2 regions of the Leptolyngbya sp. FACHB-671 genome follow, and region 2 is predicted to be linked to the other one. Evidence: riboswitches for the same ligand, from Rfam matches in the RefSeq annotation. Region 2 holds a riboswitch; the other holds the start of a gene.
The links. A riboswitch is a leader RNA that binds a small molecule or an ion and turns the genes downstream of it on or off. The one in region 2 is predicted to bind cyclic di-AMP.
Positions count from the first base shown of each region.

Region 1: it holds a riboswitch for cyclic di-AMP, as region 2 does, so the genes downstream of both, H6F93_RS30890 (universal stress protein) here and ntrB (nitrate ABC transporter permease) in region 2, are expected to answer to the same signal.

Region 1 is NZ_JACJOV010000164.1:17,228-26,280, forward strand. It holds gene H6F93_RS30860 (polysaccharide deacetylase family protein) at 1-639, shown strand, start outside; gene H6F93_RS30865 (aspartate aminotransferase) at 765-1,967, opposite strand; gene H6F93_RS30870 (iron-containing alcohol dehydrogenase family protein) at 1,964-3,181, opposite strand; gene H6F93_RS30875 (Ycf51 family protein) at 3,361-3,915, opposite strand; gene sufU (Fe-S cluster assembly sulfur transfer protein SufU) at 4,004-4,474, opposite strand; gene H6F93_RS30885 (YkgJ family cysteine cluster protein) at 4,540-5,172, opposite strand; gene H6F93_RS30890 (universal stress protein) at 5,407-6,045, opposite strand; cyclic di-AMP (ydaO/yuaA leader) riboswitch at 6,258-6,399, opposite strand; cyclic di-AMP (ydaO/yuaA leader) riboswitch at 6,715-6,869, shown strand; gene H6F93_RS34885 (hypothetical protein) at 7,051-7,176, opposite strand; gene H6F93_RS30895 (photosystem II electron transport protein, Sll1252 family) at 7,238-8,017, shown strand; gene prmA (50S ribosomal protein L11 methyltransferase) at 8,072-8,959, opposite strand.
Region 2 is NZ_JACJOV010000133.1:76,804-85,856, reverse strand. It holds gene H6F93_RS20235 (ABC transporter ATP-binding protein) at 358-1,197, opposite strand; gene H6F93_RS20230 (ABC transporter substrate-binding protein) at 1,261-2,739, opposite strand; gene ntrB (nitrate ABC transporter permease) at 2,798-3,715, opposite strand; cyclic di-AMP (ydaO/yuaA leader) riboswitch at 3,782-3,975, opposite strand; gene plsY (glycerol-3-phosphate 1-O-acyltransferase PlsY) at 4,147-4,827, shown strand; gene H6F93_RS20215 (ATP-binding protein) at 4,845-6,707, opposite strand; gene H6F93_RS20210 (TnsB C-terminal domain-containing protein) at 7,402-9,053, shown strand, end outside.

The sequences.
Region 1 (9,053 bases), on a different contig from region 2:
GAAATTATTGCCGACAGCGAAGTTGCTGCTGCTGTAGATGGAGGCTTCTTCTCACTCAAATATCTCGACTCAAACGTGATGGTCGGTCCCGTCCTGAGCCAGAGCGTAGGCGTTTTCGTTCCCGGAAACGCGAGTGAGAATCCGCTGCTAAACGGGCGACCGCTAGTGCTAATCAGTTCAACCCAGGTACGTTTCGTTCCCTTTGACGCGGACAAACATAACACTCTGGAAGGCATTCAGGCTGAAATGGCGGATGTCACCGATGCCTTTGTGGCAGCGGCGTGGTTGGTCAAAGACGGTGAGCCTCAGCCTGCCAGTACTTTTGGTAGCCTGTTTGATTTTGATGCCAGACGACACCGAGCTTTTTGGGGAATCAGCCAGGATGGACAACCTGTAATTGGGGTGTCCACTTCTTACGTCGATTCCATCTCGCTGGGCGAAATGCTGCACCAGTCAGGGCTTCAGGATGCGGTCATGCTCGACTCTGGAGCAAGCACTTCTCTGGCTTATCGGGGCGAGTCATTAGTGGGCTATACGCCCCGCCCTGTACCTCATGTGGTTGGGTTAGTACCACCTGAGTCTGATTCTCAAGCGAATGCGGGCTGTACGGTTGCGTCTAATACCAATTCCCAAGATTAGGTCTACAGATGGAAGGGCACCCGTTCTACGGAGTGCCCTTTCATTTAGAGGAACGTTATAAATAAAATTTCAGGGGTGGCAAGCTCAACCTACCACCCCTGAAATCAAATCTTGAATCAAAGATTTTACGAAATTACAGCTTCAGGCTGATAGCGGATGTTTGCCTGGTGGAATCGCTGGAGTGCGTCCTGGAGGCGATCGCACTCTGCAATCAAGCTAATCCGCACATAGCCTTCGCCGCCTGCGCCAAACGCATTGCCGGGAGTAACTACAACTCCAGTTTGCTGTAGCACCGAGAGGGCAAAGTCAGTAGAGCCAACTCCCGGTGGGCAGGGCACCCAGAGATACATCGTGGCTCTGGTTTTGGGCACTGTCCAGCCCAGCTTTGCCAAACCGTCAATCAAAAAGTCGCGACGGGTGCGGTAGCGGGCCTGCACTTCATGCAGGTAAACATCTGGTAGTTGCAGCGCAGTTTCAGCAGCCGACTGGAGCGCTGCAAAAATGCCGTAATCCAGGTTGGTTTTTAAGGTTCGCAAACCCTGAATCACATGGCGATTGCCGACGACAAAGCCGACCCGCCAACCTGCCATGTTGTAGGTTTTGGAGAGCGTGTGAAACTCCACGCCAATTTCTTTGGCACCGGGAATTTCCAGCAGACTGGTAGGGTGAAAGCCATCAAATGCCAGTTCTGCGTAGCACAGGTCGTGAACTAGCAGAATTTCGTGTTTGCGAGCAAACTTGACGATGTCTTGGAAAAATTCACGGGGAGCGGTTGCTGCGGTGGGGTTGCTGGGATAGTTGAAATACAGGATTTTCGCCTGTTCTGCCACTGAGTCTGGAATCGATCCCAGGTCAATCAGCCAATCCTGTTCTGGCTTCAGAATGATGCTGTGAATTTTGCCCCCCGCAATTAGCGGACCGCGAAAGTGAGCCGGATAGGAAGGACTGGGTACTAAAACCAAGTCACCTGGATTGACATAGGCGATCGCCAAATGCGTCAGTCCTTCTTTAGAACCTAGCAGCGGCAACGCTTCACCATCGGGATCAAGCTCAACTCCGTAGCGGCGACCATACCAATCAGTAATGGCGCGACGGAAGCTGGCAGTTCCCTCAAAGGGCGGATAACCGTGGTTTGCCGGATTTTGCAGAGCGGCGATCGCGGCATCCACGACGGGTTGCGGCGTTGGTCCATCTGGGTTGCCCATTCCCAGGTCAATCAAATCTAGTCCCTGCTCACGGGCACGGGCTTTCAGTTCATCTAACCGCGCAAAGACATAGGGCGGCAGAGCACTGAGGCGATCAGCGGGGGTAATCCAGTCTAAGCTCATGCCTGCACCTCATTAGAAGAATGAGCTATATTGGACAGCGCTTGCCTGGTCGAAGTTCCATCTGGCTCTGAAATTCTGAATCCCTGACAGGGCGCTGTTGTAGATACCATTGCTGCCATCAGGTGAGCAGGCGTAACCTCAAAGGGCAACCGATGAATATCAGACCCGACTGAACAGGCAACTTCTGCGGCACGTTGCAGATTTGCCAGCGTCACCTCCGCTAAGCCTAAATCAGACAAGCTCTGAGGCAAACCAATTTCTGCATAAAACTTGAGCAACTGTTGGCGCGCCGTTGCGGCTAGCTGATTGCCTTGCACCATTTCCTCCAGGCGAAGCTGCACCAAAATGCCGTAAGCAACCTTCTCTCCGTGCAGCGTACCGTGACTTTCAAGCAAATGAGTTAAACCATTGTGAACGGCATGAGCCGCTACCGTGCGGCATTGAGCGCCACCCAATCCACCAATCACTCCAGCCAGCAGCACCGTTGCATCCACCACTTCTCGCCAAGCCGCGCTGCCCGGAGCTTGAAGTGCCACCGCCGATTTTTGAAATAGAATGTCGCGCAAAACACGCGCCTGCTGCACTGCCCCAATCACTAAAGTTTGGTCAGAGTGTCCGCTGCTCACCGATGCCTCGTACCATTTCGCCAGGGCATCCCCAATCCCAGCAATTAGGGTGCGGTTGGAAGCAGTCTGGAGTAGCCGATAGTCCAGCAGCAGCAGATCAGGGCAGCGAGCCAGACTGACATCATAAAGAAACGCACCCTGGTCAGAGTAGACGTTTGACAGCGCAGTCCAAGCAGCACAGGTCGCCGCAGAAGTAGGGATCGTTACAATTGGCAGATCGAGCTGATAGGCTAGCAGCTTGGCTGCATCCAGCGCCTTGCCGCCGCCCACCCCGATGATCAGATCTGCGTCATGGTCGGTTGCTGCTTGCCGCAATGCCGCTAAGCTTGCCTCACTGCAATCTGCTCCGTAAGAAGCTTGAGCTGCTGCTAGCCGCTGCTCTAGAACAGGTTGAAGAAAGGGCTGTACGGCGGCTAGGGTGCGATCGCCCCCCACTAAAAGCGGTCTTTTCCCCAAACGGGCGATCGCTTCTCCCGATTGGGCCAGTGCGTCCTGCCCTCGGATTACCGTAGCAGGAGCCAAATTTAGCGTAAACAGCGGAGCAGAACTCGCAACATCCGAACTTTGAGACAAGGATGAATGGGTCATAAGGCAAAGCAACCATCACCATCAGCGGCGAAAGGCAAAAATTTAGTAAGAATCACTTTATACCAATTTTCATAAAGCTGTATAGAACAGTGGGGATTAGGGGTTGGGGGTAGAGGAGTTTGCTGTTGTTCACTCCTAGTTCCCTCGCTCCCCTTACTCCCACTTGCATCAGGAAGTCCTTACATATTGGACATACTGGCTGGCTCCACTTCAGAAGGTACTTCGGGCGGGGGAAGCTGGGCGAAGTTTTCGGGGTAGAGTTTGATTTCCATTTGCTCATCGTCGCGGATAAAGAGCGATCGCCTAATTTGCCCTAAGTACAACGGTTGGGAAATTCCTGGTTGGGGATGTAGTACTGTCCGCGCCCGAATGGTTAGCTTGTCATCGCCTCGACTGAGACGACCGGGAGAAAACAGATTGCTGGCTGCTTGCTGCAAAGTGGCAGTTAGTTCTGTTTCTGTAATGGTTTGAGGCACCACGATCACCACCCGATCAGCGCCAGAGTCATAAATGGTGGAGTACCGCACCGCACCTGGAATCACCGTGCGGGTAAAGGGAAATAATCCCAGCCCAAACAGCCCTACTGTCAGCACCACCAGCAAACCTGTCGCACCAACCAGCCGAAACCGGATGCCCCATTTGAATAAAAAGCCAAGCAGGGCGATCGCTCCAAATACCAGGGTTGCGATCCCCGCCCATTGAGCAAATTGAAAAAAGTCAACGTTGGTTGGCATGTTTTCTGTAATTCTTGATGGCACTTCAACTTAATATCTTGAAGATTATGGAACAATGGTACCCAACCTTCAAAACAGAATTTTAATCTTACTCGTTGCTGATAAACCCAGCAGGCTGAACGTCCTTCGCTAGTTCCAAAGCTGCCTTGACCGTATGCCAAGACAGGTTGGCACACTTGATTCGCACTGGAAACTGAGCAACGCCCTGCATCACGTTAAGCTTTCGCAACTCCGAAGGAAATTCTGCCTCGCCCTTCATCATTGCCTGAAACTTTTGCACCATTTCCAGAGCTTCGGCAGTAGTTTTGCCCCGCAATGCATCAGCCATCAGATCAACCGATGCCATCGCGATCGCACAGCCTTCTCCCTCAAACTTTACGTCTTGAATCTGGTCTTCTGCGTCATTCAGTTGCAGGGTTAGCTCAATCGTGTCGCCACAGGAAGGGTTGTGTCCTTTCTGGTAGCGATCGACTGGATCAGTTTTGCCCCGGTTGCGAGGCTTTTTATAGCGCTCTAGAATGACCTGCTGATAAAGATCGCGCAGATTGTCCAATGACATAGCTATTCATCAAGAAACATACTCATTCTTCTTGATCCTAGCAGGGACGTGGAATTGACGCGGGACTAACTGCTTTGCTGAACCGAATCGGTGTCCGATCGCTCAACTTGTTCTTCCATCTGCAAACGCAGCCCAACCCACCTCAAAGCAACGTTGAGAGCCTGATTGAGCGGCATTCGCTCAGCACTCAAATGGGGAGCGAGGTGGGCAATTTGTTGGGACACAGCAAAACTAGGAGCAGGCAAACCATTGGCGATCGCCTTCTGAATGGTCGTCACAGCTTCTGGAACATCTGCTTTGTGGCGCATACAGGCAGCAAAACTGGGCTGTCCCTCTCGATCTGCCACCGTTGCATAGCCAAATAACCTGCAAATAGACGGTCGCCAAAGGTAAACCTGACAGCGTCCATTTCCGGGTACGTCCGAATCAGGCTCGTAAAAGAGGCAGGCATTCGTTTCATTCACCTCAGCCGACTTCTCCAGCCATTTCGCTGCTTCACCTTGCCGAAATAGCTCCACTGCCAGCGGCACCATCTCTAGAGGGGTAGCTTCTACATGAGGGTTTTCGCAGCAGCGACCACAACCCGTCGGACAGTGAAGCTGAGTAGCAATCTGAAATTCGCGGGTCTGCTGATCAATCTGTTTATACAGATCTATGACTTGTTTAGAGATCTCGTCTATCGCTGTTTTCTTTGCCATACTTCCTGCAACACAGCTGCAATACAGACTAGTTCTCGGAATCCTGATTTGTGGCTTCCTTGTGACTTCCTTCAAAGAAGCTACCTCGTCTTGCAGTTTCCTAAAATTTTCAAGAATGGGAGATTTGAATCTTTTAGAATTCTCAGAACGGGTAAGGTGTAGGGGCGATTCGTGAACTGCCCCTACAGAGATTTGTAGTTTATCCAAGTGGAAATTGCTGTAAAAAATGTGTAGCTACAAATCTAGATTGACGATCGCCGGAATTCCTAAAACTGCGCAGGGAAACCTTTTGGACCACTGCGAAATTAGAGGATGGCGAACAGAACGGCAACCCAAAACGAGGACATCGGCAGATTCGGCGATCGCCACCTGCTTTAACTCCTCAGCGCAATTTCCAATCCGCAAGTGAGTATTTAGCGACCCGCGCCATTCCTCAGCTAGGCACCGAGCCTGCCAAAGAATCCGGTCTGCTTGCTCAAATGGAGTTTCAGGACGGGTCAACGTTGCAGTGCTAGAACGCTCTGTTCTAGAAGCGTGCAGCAATTGTCTCCCACCATTTCCTTTAGAGTTCGATCGAGTTGTTTTGGTTAGGGTTGCAACCTCATCAACCACATAAACCACATGCACTGTTACTTGCTTTTGGGTCGCCAAACGAGTTTGGTGCGCCATCCAAAAAGTCAGATCTAGAGCCGTTTGGCTGCAAGGAGAACCCGTGTAGCCAACCATCAGATTAATCGACTCTTGGGCTAGCTCCTGCGACTGAAAATTAGCTGACGCAGACACTTCTGGCTCTGGTAACAGCAGCATTTGCTCGACCAGGTTGCGTTGACCTAGCGTACCTTGCAGACGAGCTAACATCGGTTTGATTTTCACAGCTTTGACCTCTCCACGAAGTGAACTAGAAATGAGAGGTGGGTCAGGAAAGAAGGACTGTACCCATCTGGATAGACTTGATCCAAACAGAAACACCCTGCTTGAGGAGACTCCAGCGACTCTAGCTGCATTAGCAAGTTTAGGGATACTCCCGGTTTTACAACCTTGTAAGCCTAAACAACCACTTCTACAGATAGCTTAGTCAAATCCTTGAGTTCTCCTTCCAAGGCCGACGGAGTTAGCTGACGGGCTAAGACTGGAAGGTGTCTCTCTCATATTGAGATTAGCCCCGATAAACAATTGGTTCCTCCGCTTCAAACCTACCAATAGGTTTGGATTAGGCTCCCACTCAACTACTAAAACAGAACTGAAATAGAACCAAACGTGAGTGAATCTACAGAATGCATTCACCACTCATTTAGAGTACGAGATTTTTGGGCAAATGCCCATCGCAACTCATACAACGTTTGATAAATTAACATGTTTCAGGTGAGCTTCTAACTATCTTGCGGTAGATGCCTTATGGCTGAGGCGTTTGAGCCAATTAGCGATCGCCAATCTATCTCGATCTGCAATTGTCTTTTAAGTTACATATTCGAGTTATTCAATACATATTCAACACATTGGGTTGACGAAGTATCTAACTAGAGGCTATCCTGTCATCAAACTGAATAGGTCAGCTTAATCCGGGTCTTGCGATTTTCTTTAACGCACTTCCTGGAACGGAGGAACCAAATTTGGGGCTTATCTCTGAGGTTAATTGAGAAGGACATCTCTCAGTCCTAGCCCGTCAGCTAACTTCGTCGGCATTGAGGGGAGATTGAAAGGTCAGCATTTTTTCACAATGCACCGATCTAATCATGATCCTGAACAGGCTTCAGCACCATTGCTGTGTCTGTTCAAACGTTTGAGCAGCGGGGTTTTTCCTGCGTCTGTCGGGCTGAGTCAGGTAGAGAACTGAGCAGTAGTCTATAAGCTGCTGCCTGACGAAGTCTGTTGCTCAAGTCAAGTTTGACCAGCGTGAGGGGCGATCGCTTTGCGGTGCGCCCCTTTTTCTTTGGAAGATGCAATTCTTAGAACAAATCGCTGTAGGGGCGAACGGCCGTTCGCCCTTACCTGTGTGTTATTCATCTGGAAAAACGCTGTAGCTGTAACAGTATTAAAATTAGAGCTTTAAGGCGATCGCTCAATTATGCTGCCTAGAGAAGAACTGCTTCAGGGAATCGAAAATCGAGACAGCGCTGCACGGGTCATTGACCAGGCTGATCAGGCTATTAAAACCTGGGAGGTGGTCTGTACCGATTTTCTTTCGCCGCCTGAGTTAGCTGAAGTGCAGCAAATGTTTGCACGGCTGACTGAGGTGCAACTGCTGGCTTGGGGAGGCTATCCGCAAGCCGAACGTCAGCGTGTGGCGATCGCTCGTCCTGAAATTCCTTTAGATCAGTCTCAGGTGGCGATCGCCGCGCTAGACATTGCCGGAAACTTTCTGTTTGACTCAGCGACTCATCGCGACTTTTTGGGGTCACTGCTAGGCACGGGACTGGTGCGCGACAAGGTGGGCGACATCATTGTTTTGGGAGAACGAGGCGGACAGGCGATCGTCGTTCCCGAACTGGTCGCATTTCTGGAAATGAGTCTGACTCAAGTACGCTCAGTTCCCGTCAAAACGCGGCAGATTGACCTGAGCGAACTGAAAATTCGGGAACCCAAAAAGAAAGAACTGACGACCGTAGAAGCTTCTTTGCGGCTAGATGCGGTTGCCTCTGCTGGGTTTGGCATGTCACGCAGCAAAATGGCAGAGATGATTAGTGGCGGAGATGTGCGGGTCAACTGGAAGGACGTTACCCAGCCCAGCCATCAGCTTAAATCGGGCGACCTGGTCGCGATTCGGGGCAAAGGGCGCTTGGAAATTGGTGAAGTCGCCGTAACCAAAAAGGAACGCTATCGGGTGCAGTTGACTCGTTTTGTCTAAATCTAAAAAGTGTGAATGCACTTCTCATCAGATGCATTCACACACTCCATAGCGTTAGGAACGCCGTACATTCAAACAGCACCAATCCTTCCTGCGCCAGAGCGTTGCAACAATCCAGCCGCTTTGCTCTAGCGTGTCAGCGACGGGTTTCACCTGGTCAAGCAAAATGCCACTGAAAATTCCCCAGGTGGTGGGTTTGACGATCGCTTCCATTTGCGGAATTAAATCAATAATCACTTCCGCCAAAATGTTGCAGAGAATTCCGTCTACTGGCCCCGATGTAAGCTCTGGCAGTCGCTCAATGCTGCCCTCAACCGCAATTAAGCGGTGTGGCTCAATTTGATTTAGTTCTCGGTTGCTTTCGGTAGACATCACCGCCAAGGGGTCATTGTCAACCGCATAAATTTGTTTTGCACCGAGCAACAGTGCGCCAATTGAGAGAATGCCAGAGCCGCAGCCAATATCTGCAATCACGGCATTACCTGGCTCACCCAAACGCATCTCTAAAGACTCAAGGCAAAGCTGCGTAGTAGCGTGTGCCCCAGTGCCAAAGGCAACCCCCGGATCGAGCCGCAAAATTTTGCGATCGCTAGCTTCAGGATTGGGCAACCAAGCAGGATTGATCAGCAAGCGATCGCCTACCTCTTGAGGCTGCCAATGATCCTTCCAACTGCTAGACCAATCTTCCTCCTCAATCAAATGCCACTGCATCGCAGGAATCGGCAACTCGGCACACAGCGCATCCTGCCGCAACAGCAGCGACAAAGCCGCCAAATCTAACAACTGCGCCTGCATTTGAGGCAAATAAGCCTTGGTCAGGCAGGAATGCCCCTTAATCTCGCTGGAGGTACCCCGACAGCCAAACACCTCCAGCCGCCAAAACACCAAATCTTCCAAAACCGGATCACAGAGAACTTGAATTTCCCACCAGCTACTTGCCAAGGTTGCTGCCTTAAACTGAGTTACTTACCCATTGTATTTCAGCCCTGTCCTTGCACTGCTCTTAAAGCTTTCTGAGTTTAAAAACTTGATTCAA
Region 2 (9,053 bases):
ACAAACGGTTAAGAGTTCCAGCCAACTGCGAACGAAAACCGCTGTGGTGTCTCACTCCTGGTTGACTGACAAAACTCCTAAAACTATGTATGTATCGTAGGTTGGGTGAAGCGAATGCGTAACCCAACAGAATCTAGGTGAGTGTTAGCTTACACGTTGTTTCACCCAACCTACATCACATTCAGTAAAGAGATTGTGGCTAGGGTGCAATAATCACTAACCGTAACTATATAGTTACTCTTCCACTAAAAGATTCAGGGATGCAGCCCTGCTAAGTGGGGCTGCATCCCTGAATCTTTTGGTACCTACTTTAACTGAGAAGGAAGTAGTTAATAATCGATCGCCAACCCCAACAGGTTAGTCATCTTGGCTGAAGTGCTGATCGAGGAAATTCAGCGCATGGTTTCGCAAGTCGTAGTAGGTGGACTGCGATCGCAGTTCTTTCAGGACGCGGGGATGCTCAAAGGGAACGTCTAGAATTTCACCTATTTTGGCGTGCGGGCCGTTGGTCATCATGATGATGCGATCGCTCATATACAGCGCCTCATCCACATCGTGAGTCACCATCATGACTGCCTGTCGCTGATTCTCCCAAATGTCTAACACCTGCCGCTGCAACCTGCCGCGTGTCAAAGCATCTAGCGCTCCAAAGGGTTCATCCATCAGCAGCATTTTGGGACGAATGGCCAATGCTCTGGCAATACCGACCCGCTGTTTCATGCCGCCGGATAGCTCATCAGGGTACTTCTCAGCTGCCGCATTCAGGTTCACCATTGCAATGTGTTCATTTACCACTTGCTTTTTGTCTGCGGGAGACAAGTGGTCTAGCACTTCATCAACGGCTAATCGGATATTTTCACGCACCGTTAACCAGGGCAGTAGAGAATAGTGTTGAAACACCATCATCCGCTCTGCTCCGGGCTTACGAACTTCGCGTCCGCCTAGCCAAATGGAGCCTGATGTCGCCTTCTCTAGTCCACCAACAATCTTGAGCAGAGTCGATTTGCCGCAGCCGGAGTGACCGATGATGGAGATGTATTCGTTCTCCCCAATATTCAGGTTGATGTCGTCGAGAACCACCGTTTCGCCACCATTCGGCGTTGGATAAGCCTTTGTCACATTTTCGATTACCAAAAACTCTTTGGGTGAGTTTGCAGTTTGAGATGTGTTGGCAAAGTTCGCAGTGGGTTTAATCATGTGGGACTCCTAGTTGCAGTAGAGCGAGAAATCTAGATCAGGAATGGTTTAGAGCCGCAATTCTCAAGACATGAAAATACGAGTGGGGCGATCGGCTCGAATGTCAAAGCTATTCAGATAGCCAACCGGATCACTGGGGTCAAACCCGACGTTGTCAATGAATGCCTCTGGCGGTTCAACTTTGTAATCATCAGCCGGACACTCAATGCCCATTTCTGCGGCAATCTCACGATACAAGTCAGTTCTCCAGGCTTGTCTAGCCAGTTCTTCCCCATTTCTAGGAAATTCTGGAAGTTGCCCCCACCGGGCGGCTTGGGTCATGAGCCAAATGCTTTGCGACTGCCAGAGAAACGTAGAGTGATCATTGGGTACCGTAGAAACGGTCGAAGGCATATCGAAGAAAATAGTTGTCTCGTCAGGATCGTTGACTATCCGCTCTTTTTCGTCAAACCCACCGTAGTTGTAGTTACCCAAGATGGCAGGTCCAGTGAATTTTGTGGTGCAATCAGGCAGGGAGCCGATGTTCTCCTCGGTAATGGCGGTGGGTGCCTGGCAAGTTTTGGGTTTTGCAGCAGTGTAAGATACACCCGTGATGATTTGAGCAACCTCTTGGCGGTTGTTGGGATTGCTGCAATACTGACAGGCTTCGATCATTGCCTTGACCAGCGATCGATAGGTTTTAGGATTTTCCTCAATGAAAGGTTCCATTACACCTAATACGCGGTCTGGGTGTCCCCGCCAAATCTCTCGACCTTGAGCAAAGGTAAAACCAACGCCTTCATTTCCACTAATGGCGCGGGTATTCCAGGGTTCTGCCACCATGTAGCCTTCCATTGCGCCAATGCGAATGTTAGAAACCATTTGGGGTGGTGGCGTGATGATGATCCGAAATTCATCTAATGGATTGACTCCTGCCGCTGCTGACAGATAGCGGATGAAGTATTCATAAATGGAAGAACTGAGCACGACTGCCCAGACTCGTCGTTCTGGAGGCAGACCGCTAAAGTGACGGCGAAAGTCTTGACCAAAGGCTTCCAAGTCACCGTTGTATTCCTGCCAGGGGCGCACACCGCTTTCCCACATGGCTTTGTTCATGGTCATGGAGTTGCCGTGACGGTGAATCGTCATCGCCGCACATAAGGGTGCGTGACGTGCGCCTTCGGCTCCGCTGCGAGCATTGGTTACTGCACCAGAAACCACGGGTGCAGCATCCAAACGACCAAAGATGACACCGTCGCGAGAGGTGCCCCAGCTTGCTTCTCGGTTGATCTTGACGTTTAGACCGTATTTGTGAAAGAAGCCTTTTTCGTGGGCGATCGCAAACGGTGCACAATCGTTCACGGGAACGTAACCAACGGTCAAATTTGGCTTTTCTAATGTGCTGGGATCGACAACCTGGTCAACTGCCTGAGCAGTAGGGGTGAGGATATTTGAACCCGTGCTTCCTTTGACGCAAGAAGCTAACGCCAATCCACTTGCGGTTGCGCCAAATCGTTTAATGAATCTTCTCCGACTCCAGGAAGTGTCAAAAATGTCAGTCATGCTTAGCCCTCTTGCTGGGAATGAGGTGATGCAAGGTGTAGCGATTAATGAAGTTAGATCAGGTCTGGGAGGCAGGGCGGTGTGTCACCCACTCCTGAATTTTGCCAACGATGTAGTCCAAGACCAGCCCTGTGACTCCGATTACAATCACTGCCAGGAAGACAGAGCTCAAGTTGAGTCGATTCCAGGAGTCCCATACAAAGAAGCCAATTCCGACACCGCCTGTTAGCATCTCAACTGCAACGATGACCAGCCAAGCGATTCCTAAACTGATCCGCAGTCCTGTGAAAATGTAGGGCAAGCTTGCAGGCAGAATGATTTTGAGTACCTGTCTCCAGCGGGGCATTTCTAGTACTCGCGCTACGTCAATATAGTCTTTAGAAACGCTTGATACCCCTAAGGCTGTGTTGATGATGGTTGGCCAAAGGGAGGTAATAAAGATTACGAAGATGGCAGAAGGGTTTGCCAGGTTAAAGATAGCAAGGGCGATCGGTAGCCATGCCAGAGGAGAAACGGGCTTGAGAATTTGAATAACGGGATTCAGCGCTAGCATGGCCTGCTTTGACATTCCAATTAAGAAGCCGACGGGAATGGCAACCAGAGCACCCAACACAAACCCAATCAAGACTCGACGCAAACTTGCCGCTAACAACCAGCCAATTCCTAAATTCCCTGGACCGCGTCTGTAGAACGGATGCAGAATGTAGTCGAGGTTTGCGACTAGAGCCTGCCAGGGAGTCGGCATCATTTCACTTCTCAAGGTAGCAACGATCCACCACAGTAGAATCAATCCTGCAAACCCTAGCAGCGGGAGCAATACCGAGTCTCGAACCAGGGCTGGACGCAGCGATCGCCGCCATGTTGCCTGAGCAGCGACAAGAATAATCTGAACGTTGAATTGCAGCAGCATTGAACTCTCCTGAGAGTGCGAGGCGATCGCAGACCAAGGAACGCTGTGCCGCTCGGTAGAGAGCACAAAAAAAGCGTCCTTGCGTGTATACGAGGACACTGAAGTATCGAGCAGTAGTAAAATGCTGATTCTTCAGTCTCCTCTCAATGCCGACGGAGTTAGCTGACGGGCTAGGACTGAGAGGTGTCCCTCGTTAGGGATGAAGAATGAAGGATGAGGGATGAACGAGCAATCTCCCTAACCAACAAGCTTCATAACCGTGCTAACGATAAGCCCCAAAATTTGGTTCCTCCGCTCTGAATTTGCGTTTGAGGCTGAATCGCAGACAAACGCCAGTCCAGATTAGGCTGACTTACTTATTCGATTTCCAAATAAGTTAGCACTGCTCTTTAGGTGCGTCAATGTATCTTTTGACAGACCGAAACAAAAGCCTGTGGCATCACGGTAAACTGATGGTGCAATACTTTTTGATTTTGCTTTGAGTGAGGCTTGTCCTAATGGCGACGTGGGCAATGTGGGGCGGTATCGTAGTGGTCGTGGCTTACTTGCTGGGCGCTATTCCCACGGGCTACTGGATTGGGCGATTGAAAGGAATTGACATTCGGCAGCATGGGTCTGGCTCGACGGGCGCGACAAATGTTTTGCGAACGCTAGGTAAACTGCCAGCGCTGGCAGTGCTGCTGATTGATGTGTTGAAGGGAGTGGGGGCGATCGCCTTCACGCGTTGGCTCTATACATTGCCAGCGGTGGTTGCTACGACTCCTGCATCGATTGATCTAGAAATCTGGGTGCCCTGGGCGGTGACAATCGCTGGATTGCTTGCCATCTTTGGACACAGCAAATCAATCTGGATTGGCTTTAGCGGCGGCAAATCAGTTGCAGCAGGGCTAGGTGTTTTGCTGGCAATGTCGTGGATGGTCGGGTTGGGTGCACTGGCAGCCTTTGGGATCGTGTTGGCGCTGTTTAGAATTGTGTCCTTGGGATCGATTGTGGCGGCGATCGCAGGCTGTGTTCTCATCGTGACACTGAATCAGCCTTTGCCCTATCAGCTGTTGGCGATCGCAGGTGGGCTTTACGTCATTTGGCGGCACCGCAGCAACATTCAGCGATTGATGGCAGGCACAGAACCTCGCATCGGGAAGAAGCTGCAAGAGTCAGAAGACGTGGTGGTTCAGTAAAGCAAAGCATCCCGGGCTCAAACGCACTTAATCTGACTGACTACTGCTGCCACCAGTGCAGTGGGCTCAACTGGCTTAGGTAGATGAAGCTGGAAGCCTGCATCTAGCAATTGCCTGCGATCATCATCTTCTCTGTCATAAGCAGTTAAGGCGATCGCCGGAAGGTGAGCGTGCTTTGCGGTAGTTGGGATCAAGTTTGGGCGCTCTGATTCGATTTCCCGTACCTGACGAATTAGCGCATAGCCATCCTGTTCTGGCATTCTCACGTCGCTGATTAAAATATCGGGCTGCGACTGTTGAATCACTTGCAAAGCTTCATTGGCTGAGGTGACTGTCTTGACGTTTGCGCCAGCATCCTTCAGCACAACAGCTATCCATTCACGGTTGTCTGCTTCATCATCAACTACTAAAACTTGCAAACCCAGGAGGGGATGAAAGGGTGAGAGGTTGGAAGGGTAAATCTCTTCCCATCCTCTGACTTCCTCTTTGTTTACCAGCAAAGGCAAAGTGACTGTGAAAGTGGCTCCTTGCCCTTCGCCTGGGCTGTCTGCTTCAACCGTTCCTCCGTGTATTTCTACCAATTGACGCACGATCGCCAGTCCTAAACCTAATCCGCCGTGACACCGAGTGGTGGCCTGTTCTGCCTGACGAAAGCGATCAAAAACGTAAGGCAGAAAATTTGAACGAATGCCTTCCCCGGTGTCTCTTACGGTAATCACAGCGTTAGTGGCAATGCGCTCTAGTCGAACTTCAATTAGTCCGTGTTGAGGCGTGAACTTGGTGCTGTTAGCAAGCAAATTCCAAACGATCTGCTGGAGGCGATCGCCATCTCCCAATACGAAAGTGGCTGATTCATCTAATACCGTCCGAATTTGAATATTTTTAGCCGTGAAAGCAGGCTGTGCAGACTTGATCGCTGCTTGAATCACTGACACCAGATTGATAGTCCGAATATTAAGGAAAAGCTTGCCCCGAATGATCCGAGAGATGTCCAGCAAGTCTTCGACTAGTTTTACTTGCGCTCTAGCATTTCGCTCAATTGTCTCTAATCCACGAGCAACCATTGACTCATTTAACTGCTTGTTGCGAAGCATCTGCGTCCAGCCCAACATAGCGTTGAGGGGCGATCGCAGTTCGTGAGAGACGATCGCCAAAAATTCATCCTTGAGAGTACTTGCCTGATTCAGAGATTCTGCTTGTTGTCGCAGTTCCTGCTCCAATTGTCTCCGCCGAGCAATTTCTGCTTCTAGTGCCTGATTGGTCATTTCAGCCAGTGCATTCTGCAACCGCGCTGCTTCGAGTTGCTTGCGTTCGCTGATGTCTCGCAGTAGCCAGCGCAACCCCACAGAATTACCTTTGGAGTCAAACACTGTAGTAACCGTTAGCGCTGCATCAAAAGAAGGGGCACCGCGAGGCTGCAATCGAGTGAGCCACTCTGGAAGTCGTTCAACCTGCTGCAATCGGTTCAGTTCGTTCCAAAAAGCTTGATGCTCAGGCTGAGGCATAAACACGGTTAGAGGTTTCCCGAGCAAATACTTCTGCGGCACCTTGAGCAACAAACTAGCAGCATGATTAGCTTGCTGAATATTGCCTTCGGGGTCAGTGATTAAATAACCATCAGGAGCACATTCGAATAGCTCCTGGTAGCGCTGTCGTTCTACTTCTAATGCTGCATGAGCTTCTAACAATTCCTGATTCTGCTGGTTCAGTACCTCCTGAGACATTCGGAGTTCTTCCAGGGAAGTACCCAGTTCTTCCAATGCTTCGGACAACAGTTCTGGATGTTGTAATGAATTGGAGTGAGCGTGTTGTAATAGGGTACTTACTCGCTCACCTAGGGCCCTCGTTTGTTGGCTCAGCCACTCACTGCTTACGTTCACTTTTCTAAAATACGGCTTTAAAGTTGCTTTTCAAATTACCTTTCAGACTACTGAAAATCCCAGTGTTCTCATCCCTCGCTAGATTTGTTTATTGGTGAACCTTTTTAAACTCACCAAATTCTGTTTGATTTCTCCCATATTGAAGCCGGATGAATGGAAGTCTTGTAGAACCCACTGATTGATAACGGCTTTCAGATCAACAAACCACAGGTAGACGCAAACGGTTGTTCGCACCTACAGAAACGATATGTTTTTTATACGGTTAAAAACCGCCATAGCACTGTTTAGGACTGAACCAGCGGGGTATTTTACCCGATTAGCCGCAGTTCTAATTTCCGATCGCCCATCCTTACCGAAATCCCTTTAGACAGATTTCACGACATATCAATTTCTGTAGGGGCGCACTGCGGTGCGCCCCTACTCTTTCCTGGGTCGCACCTTAAAACGGGCGAAACTGTTACCAGAACCTCTTTTGTCCGTTAAGGAGCTATTTTTCCAGTTTAAGGCAATCGTGTCAGCCTAATGTTAGAGCCTACAACTCCTTCCTTGCAAGGGTTTTAGGCTTTTTCTGTGGGTTTTTATTCTCTCGTTAAGATTAAGTCGTTAATTGCGTTTTTGCTCCTTGGGAGCAAAAACGGTTTAAACTGTTAATTGCCTTTTGCTCTTTGCGCTCCAAAGCACATCAGTCTAGCTTATGAAAGAAGTAGAACTTGTGTCCCCTGCTCTGCCTCTAACCCAGGTCAGTACTCTAGCTGCACAAGATGGGCGGCCAGTCCATAGGCTGCTAGCCGAAGAGATTGAGGATTTGGATAAAAGAAGATTCGTGATGCGAAAGCTTGATGCGATCGAAGATATTATTCAAACCTCAGATGACCTCAAGCAGGAAAGAATTCAGTTGTGGGCTGACCGACTGGAGAGGCACCCAAGAACCATCACGCGCTGGTTGGAAAAGGCGCAACAGGACGGACTCGCGGCGATCGCCAGAGAAGTGCGATCGGATGCTGGGCAGTTGAAGGGCAATAAGCGCTGGAAACACTCACTCCAGTATTGGACCGAGTTCATCCTCAATACCTATAACGACGGTGTCAAGGCGAAGCTGGGTATGACTCGCAACTTGACGTTCAATCAAGTGAAAGCCCATGCTGAGCTTGAACTAGGACTTAAAGAGGGTGAGTATCCCTGCCACGTATTTGTCTACGCGGTTCTGGACCCCATCATCGAAGCGAAAAATCGCAAGGTGCGTAATCCTGGACAGGGACCTGGCATCATCATCAAAGTTATTAATGACGAAGGCGAGGAAGAAGATATTGTCGTTGAACGCAGTAACCAAGTGTGGCAAATCGACCATACTCGATTAGACAATCTGTTAGCAGATGAAGAGGGAGGTTTAACTGGCTCAGTCTGGATTACAGCGGTGATTGATACCTGGTCAAGCTGTGTTATGGGTTACTACCTCAGCTTTGACTCGGCGGGTTCGCACGAGGTTGCTCTGGCGCTGCGTCATGCAATTTTGCCCAAGCAGTATGGTCCTGAATATCAACTGCAAAAAGAATGGGAAGCTGGTGGATTACCCGAGTACATCGTCACCGATCGCGCTAAAGAGTTCAAATCTGCTCACCTCAAACATGTTGCCTCAGCCCTGGGAATTAAGCTGCGACGACGTTTGTACAAAGAACAAGGTGGCGTTGTAGAGCGACTATTTCTAGCGTTAAAAACAGAGTTTGCTGCCCTCACCCCTGGCTTCAAGGGTGGCAGCTTGCAAGAGCGTCCAGACCAGCCGGAGAAGTATGCTTGCGTGGTCTTTGAGGACTATGATCGCAAGCTAGTGCGACATTTAGTAGACCATCACAACCAACATCTGTATCCCAGAGTTGCCAATCAGACGCTTTCAATGCGATGGCAGGCGGGCTTACCGGGACTCAAGCCGCGAATGCCCGAAAGTGAGCGATCGCTCGACATCTGCCTGATGAAGAGCACCAAGCGAAAGGTGCAGGAGCGAGGGTGTGTAGAGTTTAGAAAGCTTATTTGCACTGCAAGCTTGAGTCGGGATGAGGAAGGCAACTGGCAGTACGACAAAACTGCCAACTTTTTGAAAGTGTATGAGGGGCGTGAGGTGATGCTCCTGTACAACCCGACCAACATTGTTTATATTCTTGTCTATTCTTTAGAGGAGAATGGTCAACCTGCTGAGTATTTAGGTACGATTCGCGCTAGAGATTGGCTAGGAGAACGCTTATCCTTCAGAGAATGGGAGGCTATGAAGAAAAAGATACGAGATGAGGGTAACGCAATCGATCAATCCTCAATTCTAGCTGAGCAGCGCGATTCGTACAACGACTCGATCAA